One region of the Pseudomonas sp. MM227 genome, then DNA from elsewhere that is predicted to be linked to it. Evidence: predicted binding sites of a transcription regulator. Region 1 holds the regulator's gene; the other holds the start of a gene.
What was found. The regulator sigma-54, encoded in region 1, starts transcription at its own class of promoters, with help from an activator protein. The targets are predictions, from matches to a motif close to ANTGGCATNNANNTTGCTNT.
Positions count from the first base shown of each region.

Region 2: ONG87_RS14585 (circularly permuted type 2 ATP-grasp protein) is a predicted target of sigma-54. The motif match lies at 2,156-2,175, and genes of this name have one in related genera.

Region 1 is NZ_OX352319.1:946,111-951,300, reverse strand. Features, by position in the region: gene lptA (lipopolysaccharide transport periplasmic protein LptA) at 1-152, shown strand, start outside; gene lptB (LPS export ABC transporter ATP-binding protein) at 152-877, shown strand; gene ONG87_RS04230 (RNA polymerase factor sigma-54) at 1,041-2,534, shown strand; gene raiA (ribosome-associated translation inhibitor RaiA) at 2,613-2,921, shown strand; gene ptsN (PTS IIA-like nitrogen regulatory protein PtsN) at 2,934-3,398, shown strand; gene rapZ (RNase adapter RapZ) at 3,401-4,258, shown strand; gene ONG87_RS04210 (HPr family phosphocarrier protein) at 4,275-4,547, shown strand; gene ONG87_RS04205 (ZIP family metal transporter) at 4,639-5,190, opposite strand, start outside.
Region 2 is NZ_OX352319.1:3,225,373-3,230,562, forward strand. Features, by position in the region: gene ONG87_RS14580 (alpha-E domain-containing protein) at 1-701, opposite strand, end outside; gene ONG87_RS14585 (circularly permuted type 2 ATP-grasp protein) at 714-2,123, opposite strand; gene ONG87_RS14590 (ribonuclease E inhibitor RraB) at 2,500-2,841, opposite strand; gene ONG87_RS14595 (hypothetical protein) at 3,062-3,298, opposite strand; gene ONG87_RS14600 (LTA synthase family protein) at 3,474-5,190, opposite strand, start outside.

The DNA of each region.
Region 1 (5,190 bases):
CGTCCGAAGGCGAGAAGATCGTCTACGACACCGTGCGCCAGGTGGTCAACGCCGGCCGTGCCACGGGCAGCAAGGTCACCACGCCTCGTCCGCGCATCGACATGGTGATCCAGCCGAAGAAGAAATCCGACGCACCGCAGAAGGCCCAGTAATGGCAGTTCTGAAAGCGCAGCACCTGGCCAAGAGCTACAAGAGCCGGCAAGTCGTACGCGACGTCAGCCTGTCCATCGAAAGCGGGCAGATCGTCGGCCTGCTGGGCCCCAACGGGGCCGGCAAGACCACCTGTTTCTACATGATCGTCGGCCTGGTGCAGGCCGATCAGGGCCGTGTGCTCATCGACGACCTGGACGTCAGTCACCAGCCGATGCATGGCCGCGCCCGCTCCGGCATCGGTTACCTGCCGCAGGAGGCCTCGATCTTCCGCAAGCTGTCGGTGGCCGACAACATCATGGCCATTCTGGAAACCCGCAAGGAACTCGATGCCACGGCTCGGCTGGCAGAGCTCGAAGGCCTGCTGCAGGAATTCCACATCACGCACATCCGCGACAACCTGGGCATGAGTCTTTCGGGGGGTGAACGTCGCCGCGTAGAGATCGCCCGCGCCCTGGCCACCGCACCCAAGTTCATCCTGCTCGACGAACCCTTCGCCGGTGTCGATCCGATTTCGGTCGGCGACATCAAGCAGATTATCCACCACCTCAAGACCAAGGGCATCGGCGTATTGATCACCGACCACAACGTCCGCGAGACCCTGGATATCTGCGAAACGGCCTACATCGTCAACGACGGCCAGCTGATTGCCGAAGGCGATGCCCAGACCATTCTGGCCAACGATCTGGTGCGCGAAGTCTACCTGGGCCACGAGTTCCGCTTGTAAGGCCCGAGGGCGCCAGCGCCCTCCCACGGGCATTAATTTTCATGGCGCCCTAGGCAAACACTCAGGTTTCAGGCATATAATTTGCTTACGACATAAGCCGGGTGCTTCGGTACCCGTAGTAGAAGGCGCTTCGCGCCGGCGACCAAGGTGTTAAGTTCCTGCCATGAAACCATCGCTCGTCCTACGTATGGGCCAGCAACTGACGATGACACCGCAGTTGCAACAGGCCATCCGCCTTCTCCAGCTATCGACCCTGGACCTCCAACAGGAGATTCAGGAAGCGCTGGAATCCAATCCCATGCTCGAACGCCAGGAAGAAGGCGACGACTTCGACAACAGCGACCCGCTGGCCGACAAGGTCGAGCAGACACCGCCCCAGGAAATCCAGGAGCCGAGCTTCCAGGAATCCGCGCCTACGGTCGACAACCTCGAGGAAGGCGACTGGAACGAGCGCATCCCCAGCGAACTGCCTGTGGACACCGCCTGGGAAGACATCTACCAGACCAGCGCCAGCAGCCTGCCGAGCAACGATGACGACGAGTGGGACTTCACCACGCGCACATCGGTCGGCGAAAGCCTGCAGACGCATCTGTTGTGGCAGCTGAACCTGGCGCCCATGTCCGACACCGATCGGCTGATCGCCGTGACCATCATCGACTGCATCAACAACCAGGGTTACCTGGACGAGACGCTGCAGGAAATCTGCGAGTCTTTCGATCCTGAACTGGACATCGAGCTGGATGAGATCGAAGCGGTGCTGCACCGCATCCAGCAGTTCGAGCCCGCTGGCATTGGCGCCCGCAACCTGAGCGAATGCCTGATGCTGCAGCTGCGCCAGCTGCCGCCCAAGACCCGTTGGCTGGCCGAAGCCCAGCGCCTGGTCAGCGACTTCATCGACATGCTCGGCTCGCGCGACTACAGCCAGCTGATGCGCCGCATGAAGCTCAAGGAAGACGAGCTGCGCCAGGTCATCGAGCTGGTGCAGAGCCTCAATCCGCGACCCGGCTCGCAGATCGAATCCAGCGAGCCGGAATACGTCGTGCCCGATGTCATCGTGCGCAAGGACAGCGACCGCTGGCTGGTCGAGCTCAATCAGGAGTCCGTGCCACGCCTGCGAGTCAATCCGCAGTACGCCGGTTTCGTGCGGCGCGCCGATACCAGCGCCGACAACACCTTCATGCGCAACCAGCTGCAGGAAGCGCGCTGGTTCATCAAGAGCCTGCAGAGCCGTAACGAGACCCTGATGAAGGTGGCGACGCAGATCGTCGAGCACCAGCGCGGCTTCCTCGACTATGGCGACGAGGCCATGAAGCCTCTGGTGCTGCACGACATCGCCGAGGCGGTGGGCATGCACGAATCGACCATTTCACGGGTGACCACGCAGAAATACATGCATACACCCCGTGGCATATACGAGCTGAAATACTTTTTTTCGAGCCATGTCAGTACCTCGGAAGGTGGCGAATGCTCCTCCACGGCGATCCGCGCGATCATCAAGAAACTGGTCGCGGCCGAAAATCAGAAAAAGCCGTTGAGTGACAGCAAGATCGCTGGTTTACTGGAGGCACAAGGCATCCAGGTAGCCCGCCGAACGGTCGCCAAGTATCGCGAATCCCTCGGGATTGCGCCGTCCAGCGAACGCAAGCGGTTGATGTAGCCCTGCGATGTGCCACAGCGTTCCAGTGGCAGGCACCCAAGCCTGCTTCTTTATGCAATGGCAATAAGGAGAAGCGGTATGCAAGTCAACATCAGTGGACACCAACTGGATGTGACCGAACCCCTGCGAACCTACATCGGGGAAAAACTCGAGCGGCTCGAACGTCATTTCGACAAGATCACCAACGTTCAGGTGATCATGGAGGTCGAGAAGCTCAAACAGAAAATCGAAGCCACCCTGCGCATACCCGGTGGTGAGGTGGTTGCCAACGCCGAACATGACGACATGTACGCGGCCATCGACCTGCTTACCGACAAGCTGGATCGCCAACTCAAAAAGCATAAGGAAAAACAGCAAAGTCTGCTGCAAGGCGCGACTGCTCGCTGACACTCCCCACTCATGATCCGACTAGAAACCATCCTGACCCCCGGCCGTTCATGCGTGAACGTGCCGGGCGGCAGCAAGAAGAAAGCACTCGAAAACATCGCCGAGTTGATCGGTCGCGAAGTGCCCACGCTGGATACCCAAACGGTATTCGAAGCGCTCGTTGCCCGTGAAAAACTGGGCTCGACCGGATTCGGCAACGGCATTGCCATCCCGCATTGTCGCCTGAAGGGCTGCGATACACCCGTCAGCGCCCTTATCCACCTGAGCGCCCCGATCGACTACGACGCCATCGACGGCGCTCCCGTGGATCTGCTGTTCGTGCTTCTGGTACCCGAAGCGGCCACCGATGCCCACCTGGAGTTGCTCCGCCAGATCGCCAGCATGCTCGATCGCAAGGAAGTGCGTGAGAAACTGCGTTCGGCGCCCAGCAATCAAGCCTTGTACCAAGTGGTACTGGACGAACAGAGCGGTCATTAACCATGCGTTTGATCATCGTCAGTGGCCGCTCAGGCTCAGGCAAGAGCACTGCCCTGGATGTTCTCGAAGACAACGGTTTCTATTGCATCGACAACCTGCCGGCCGGGTTACTACCCGAACTGGCAGAGCGTGCCCTGATCCACACCGAGCTGGCACAGCCGCAGGTAGCGGTGTCAATCGATGCGCGCAACCTGCCCAGCCATTTATCACGTTTTCCCCAACTGCTGGCCGAAGTACGGGCCAAGCACATCAATTGCGATGTTCTGTACCTGGACGCCGACGAAGAAACGCTGCTCAAGCGTTTTTCCGAGACCCGTCGCCGCCACCCGCTGAGCAACGAGAGCCGCTCGCTGGCCGAGGCCATCCGCGTCGAAAGCGACCTGCTCGGGCCCATCGTCGATCTGGCCGACCTCAAGATCAACACGACCAACCTGAACCTCTACCAGCTGCGCGATGCAATCAAGGTCCGGCTGCTGAACAAGCCAGAGCCTGGTACGGCCTTTCTGGTGGAGTCATTCGGGTTCAAGCGCGGCATGCCCATAGACGCCGACCTGGTGTTCGACGTGCGCTGCCTGCCCAACCCCTACTGGAAGCCGGAGCTGCGAGAACAGTCCGGGCTCGACGCCCCGGTCGCCGAATACCTGGCGGCCCAGCCGGACGTCGAAGAGATGTACCAGGACATCTCCTCCTACCTGCTCAAATGGCTGCCGCGCTTCGCCGCCAGCAGTCGCGCCTATGTCACCATCGCCATCGGCTGTACAGGCGGGCATCATCGCTCGGTATACTTGACCGAGCGCCTGGGCCGATTGCTGCAGCAGTCGCTCAAGAACGTCCAGGTTCGCCATCGCGACCTCAGCTGAAAGGATCCCCCGCGCAATGCCCGCCCTCCAAGTAGAAATCATCAACAAGCTCGGCCTGCACGCCCGCGCCGCAGCGAAATTCGTCGGCGTGGCGGGACGCTTTCCCTGCCAGGTACGCGTCGGCCGCACACCAGAAGCTTTGGTCGACGGCAAGAGCATCATGGGTGTAATGATGTTGGCAGCCGGAAAAGGCACCACCATTCACCTGCACACCGAAGGCGAGCAGGATCAGCAGGCGCTCGATGCCATCGTCAAACTGATCAACGACAAGTTCGACGAAGGCGAGTAAAGCCAGCCAACGGCCGAGAAGCAGAACCCGGTAGCGGCAGTCGAGTACTGCGCTACGTCAGGTTCTGAGCTCTGGGTTCAAGGGTCAGGGGTCAAGACAGCGCAGTGTCCATGACCATCATCAGGCAGAACCCTACACACAGGCCCAGGCTCGCCAACTTGTGATGACCATTGCTGCGTGACTCGGGAATGATCTCGTGGGTCACTACCAGCAGCATCGCGCCGGCCGCGAAGGCCAGGCCCAAGGGCAGCAACAGCTCGCCCATGCGCACCAACCAGGCACAGAGCACGGCGAATACCGGCTCGACCAGCCCAGACGCGGCGCCAATCAGGAAAGCTTTGTAGCGCGCCATTCCGGCACCTGCCAGTACCAGCGCAATCACCAGGCCCTCGGGGACGTCCTGCAGGGCAATGCCCATCGCCAGGCTGTCGGCATCGTGCATGCCGCCGCCAGCCGACACGCCGATGGCCATGCCCTCCGGGATGTTGTGAGCAATGATGGCGATCACGAAGATCCAGATACGTGCAGGGATCACAGGCTGCTGCGTGCTGCCCACCAGATAGTCCGGTGTGACTCCGGAAACCCTCCGGTCCACCAGATACAGGCAGAACGCTCCAGACATGATGCCCAGGCTCATCAGGCC
Region 2 (5,190 bases), 2.3 Mb from region 1:
AACAGTTCGGCCACCGGCTTGGCGGCCGGTGCATCGCGATAGATTTCGGTGTAGGCCTCGAAGCTCGACAGCGCGCGCAGCAGCGCACTCCACTGGTAGTAACCACGGGCCGAGCTGTCGTCGACTGAATAGGCATCGTCGCCGAGCATTTCGTAACGCGCATCGAGCAAGCGCAGGGTGTTGTCGGCGCGCTCGATGAAGGTGCCCAGGCGAATGAAGCGGAACGCATCGTTGCGCATCAGCGTGCCATAGGTCGCTCCACGAAACAGGTGGGCGCGCTCCTTGACCCAGTCGCAGAACCGACTCATGCCATAGCGACCCACGCCCTGCTCGGCAATCCCGCGGATCTCCAGCCAGGTGGAGTTGATGTTCTCCCACATGTCGGCAGTGATCCGCCCGCGTACCGCATGAGCGCTGGCCCGTGCCGCCCCCAGGCAGCTGTAGATGCTGGCCGGATTGGCCGGATCCAAAGCAAAGAAATGCAGCAGGCGCTCGGCATGCAGCTGGCCGTGACGTTCCAGGTAGTCTTCCAGGGTGCCGGTGATCAACAGCGGCATGGCGATTTCGTCGAGGCCGTCACCGCGGCCATCCTGCGGCATCAACGACAGCGAATAGCTGACATCGAGCATGCGCGCGAGGTTTTCGACGCGCTCCAGATAGCGCGACATCCAATACAGATCAGAGGCAGTTCTACTTAGCATTGGCAGGCATCCTTAATCCTCGACCACCCAGGTGTCTTTGGTCCCGCCGCCCTGCGACGAATTCACCACCAGCGAGCCTTCACGCAACGCCACGCGGGTCAGGCCGCCTGGCACCACGCGGGTTTCACGGCCGGCCAGAACGAAGGGGCGAAGGTCGATGTGGCGCGGTGCGATGCCGTTCTCGACGAACGTCGGGCAGGTTGACAGCGACAACGTGGGTTGGGCGATGTAGGCATGGGGTCGGGCCTTGAGGCGCGCCCGGAAGTTTTCGATTTCGGCGGCACTCGCGCAAGGGCCTACCAGCATGCCGTAGCCACCCGAACCCTGGGTTTCCTTGACCACCAGATCAGGCAGGTTGGCCAGCACATGGGACAGCTCCGAAGGCTTGCGGCACTGCCAGGTCGGCACGTTCTTGAGGATGGGTTCTTCATCCAGGTAGAAGCGGATCATGTCGGTGACGAAGGGGTAGACCGACTTGTCGTCGGCCACGCCGGTGCCGATGGCATTGGCCAATACCACATTTCCGGAGCGATACGCGGCCAGCAGGCCGGGTACGCCGAGCATGGAGTCGGGGTTGAAAGCCAATGGATCGAGGAAGGCGTCGTCCAGGCGTCGATAGATCACGTCCACCGGCTTGGGTCCGTCGGTGGTGCGCATGAACACCTTGTCGTCACGCACGAACAGGTCCGCACCTTCCACCAGTTCCACGCCCATTTCGCGCGCCAGGAAGGCGTGCTCGAAGAACGCACTGTTGAACCGGCCCGGGGTCAGCACCACCACGCTGGGATTGTCGATCGCGCTGGAGCTTTTCAGGGTATCGAGCAGCAGATTGGGGTAGTGATCCACGGGAGCGATGCGCTGCGCGGCGAACAACTCGGGAAACAGCCGCATCATCATCTTGCGGTCTTCGAGCATGTAGCTCACGCCACTGGGCGTGCGCAGGTTGTCTTCCAGGACGTAGTAGGAGCCGTCACCGTCGCGCACCAGGTCGACCCCGGAAATGTGCGAATAGATATCGCGGTGCAAGTCCAGTCCTTGCATCGCCAGCTGATACTGCTCGTTGGCCAGCACCTGCTCGGCAGGGATGATCCCGGCCTTGATGATGCGCTGGTCGTGATACAGGTCGGCGAGGAACATGTTCAGCGCCTTGACGCGCTGGATACAGCCACGCTCCACGATGCGCCATTCGCTGGCAGGAATGCTGCGTGGAATGGTGTCGAAGGGAATCAGCCGTTCGGTACCCTGCTCGTCGCCATACAAGGTGAAGGTGATGCCGGCTCGATGAAACAACAAATCGGCCTCGCGTCGACGCTGGGCAAGCAGTTCCTGCGGCGTATCGGCCAACCAACGGGCGAACTCCCGGTAATGCGGGCGAACTTGGCCATCGGCATCGTACATCTCATCATAATAGGTGCGGCTCATGCCGTACTCCTTGTCACCCGGACCCAAGAGCCTTCGCAAGGCCCGTGCCATCGGCATATGTGCCATTAAATCAAGCGCTTGGAATTCCCAGCCGGGAACCGTGCACCGTTATTGTGCGGCAACGTCCGAACGCCGCTGACATACGCTTCATTGCGAAGCGGATTTTTCAAGCGGCTTGAGGCTATGACCAGCATAGACAGAGTTGAATTCAATAGCTTGCAGCGTTAGTGCATATTTAATTCATCGGCACCGGCAAAAGCTTGGCGCCCCATTGCGAGTCACCGAATTCCCTTTCGCCGCCACCTAGTGAGCGGCTTTTTTTTGCCTGCGATTCGCTGAGCAGGTGAACCACGGCGCTGCCGTGGTCCACCTGGTTTCAGGCCTGCGGGCGTTGGACCTCGTGCTTCACGCCCCACCCCTCGATTTCACCTCCCAGAGGCTCGACCACGGCTTCGAAATCCTGCTCGAATTCACCGATGCCGCCGTAGGTCGCGTACATCAGCTTGCTTAACTCCAGGTGCCAGGCACCGTCGTCGCGCTCGCTTATCTGGGCATTGAGCGACTCGCCGCGAAACTTGCCGGCAGCCGTCCGCGCCCGGTCTTCATCGGGAAAGACCGCATAGAACTCGATAGGATGAATGCGTGCGAAATCGAAACCGCCCTCTTTCATGCGGCGCAATACATTGCTGCTGATGTCTTCTTGATAGGTTGTGCTCATGAATCGTCTCCCTCAGCAATAACGACGGATAGACTTTCAGTACTTCCAGAACCTCCTCGGAACAAGGAATGGGTGCGGTGCAGCGTCGAGGACGCGGCGCCTGGAATCGAGCCTGTTGCAAGAAGCATGGTACGAAAACGAGCAGCAGGATCCGTGGGGACCCTGCCCGCAGAGTAGCGCGAAGGCCGGGCCCGTGCCAATGGCCCGGATCAGATGAAATTCATGCGACTTCGGTGATGGCCGTGATTTCCACGCTGTGCTGCGACTTGAGGGTCTTGGCAACCGGCGAGGCAACGTTGTCGGGAAGATTGACTTCATCCAGTCCGGCTGCGACGGGGTACAGCTTGGAGCGAACGAGCGTTGCCGCCTCTTCGATCGACGGGCAGGTGTCAGCACGGATAGCCATGCTGTCCAGCACGCCATCCTTGTTGACGAAGCTGATTTTCCACTCTTTCATCGGTGTACATCTCCTCGACGGAATTCAGGCAGGAATCTGCTTGATACGCTCACACAACGTTGACTCGCAGCGGCGGGGATTCGTTCCGGCCAGCGGATTGCCGGAGGCGTGCCACGCAGCGCCGACACGGCCATGAAAAAAGGCCCCGAAGGGCCTTTTACAGTACACCAGGTACTTACTCCTGCTTGCTCTCCACCGCACCTGCGGTGTTGTCCAGCAGGCTCTTGGTCGCGGTCTGGATGAACGAGTCCAGCTTGGCCCGCAATTGCGGCACATCGTCGGCATCGGGGATCAGCTGGGCGTCGAATTCACGGCCCAGCTGATAGCGATACAGCCGCGTGTCCATGTCACGGGGCTCGACCAGAATGCGGTCGCCCTTGATGATCGCCACGGTCTGCTCGCTGCCCGAAGGCTTGATCACGGCGAAGCCGGGGTCGCCGGCAGGCAGGTTGAGCAGGTCGCGTCCCCAGCACTGGTGCTGGCTGGCGCCGCCCAGGCGGCCCATGATGGTCGGTACCACATCGGGCTGCGAGCCGACGGTGTGGTTGACCTTGCCGAATTTCTCCTGGATGCCCGGCCCGACCAGCAGCAGCGGTACGTTGAAGCGGCCCAGGTCCATCTCGGTGATCTGCTTCTGGTTACCGAAGCCATGGTCGCCCAGCACGATGAACAGGGTTTCCTTGAAGTACGGCTCCTTGCGCGCCTTTTCGAAGAACTGGCCCAAGGCCCAGTCCGAGTAGCGCATGGCGGTCAGGTGCAGGTCCAGGCTGCCGCGCCCGGTGACCTTGTCTACTGGCAGATTTGCCGGCAGAGCGTAGGGCACGTGGTTGGACAGGGTCTGCAGCAGTGCGTAGAACGGCTTGCCGGCGGCGCCGCGCTTGGCCAGTTCTTCGTTGCCGCGGTCGAACATGTCCTGGTCGGACACGCCCCAGGTCGGATCGGAGAACACTGGATTGACGAAGTCGTTGCGGCCGATGAACGTGGTCATGCCCTGGTTGCTGAAGAACCCGGACTGGTTGTCCCAGGCGAAGTCGCCGTTATAGACATACACGTCGTCGTAACCACGCGCGGCGCTGAGCATCTCCGGCAGCCCGGAGAGCTTGTGGCTGCCCTCGGGGGTCTGCATCAGGTATTCGAAGCCCGGCAGGTTGGGGAAACAGCCCATGGTAGCGAACATGCCCTGATGGGTATGGGTACCGCTGGAGAAGAAGCGATCGAACAGCAGGCCTTCCTGGGCCAGCTTGTCGAAGTACGGCGTGATGCCACCCTCGGCGCCCAACGCGCCCACCGAATGGCCGGCAAAGCTCTCCATCAGGATCACCACCACGTTCTTGATCGGCAGGGTGTTGGCCTGAGGCGGCTGGAAGTTGCGGCGCACCGCGGCGGTGTCGCTGTCCACCAGGGTGTCGTGGGGCGTCAGCAGCATTTCACGGACGGCGCTCTGCGCTTCGTCCTGCGGCAGGGTCGCTTTCCAGATATTGTCGCGGTCTTCGGACATGCGGCTTTTCGCGGCGGCGATCAGTGTCAGCGAGCCGTTGAGGCCCAGCTGATTGGCGAAGTTCGAATCGGTGGTGTAGGCGTCGCCCCAGCGCAGCGGTGGGCCTTGGCGCAAGGTGCCGCGCGCGGCCACCACGGCAATCAGCAGGATGACCACGAACACACCGACGCGTGCATACCACGGCGCTACCGGCTTGCCGACGCTGGCCGCGGTGGCGACGCGCGGACGGGTCAGGCGGTCGAAGCCCTTGAACACCAGGCTCAGCAGCCAGGTCACGAAGACCCAGGCCAGCAGATAGCGCACTACGGGATAGCCATACCAGATCATGCTCAGCACGGTCTTGGGGTCTTCCTTCACGTACTGGAACACCAGGCCGTTGAGGCGCTGGTGAAAC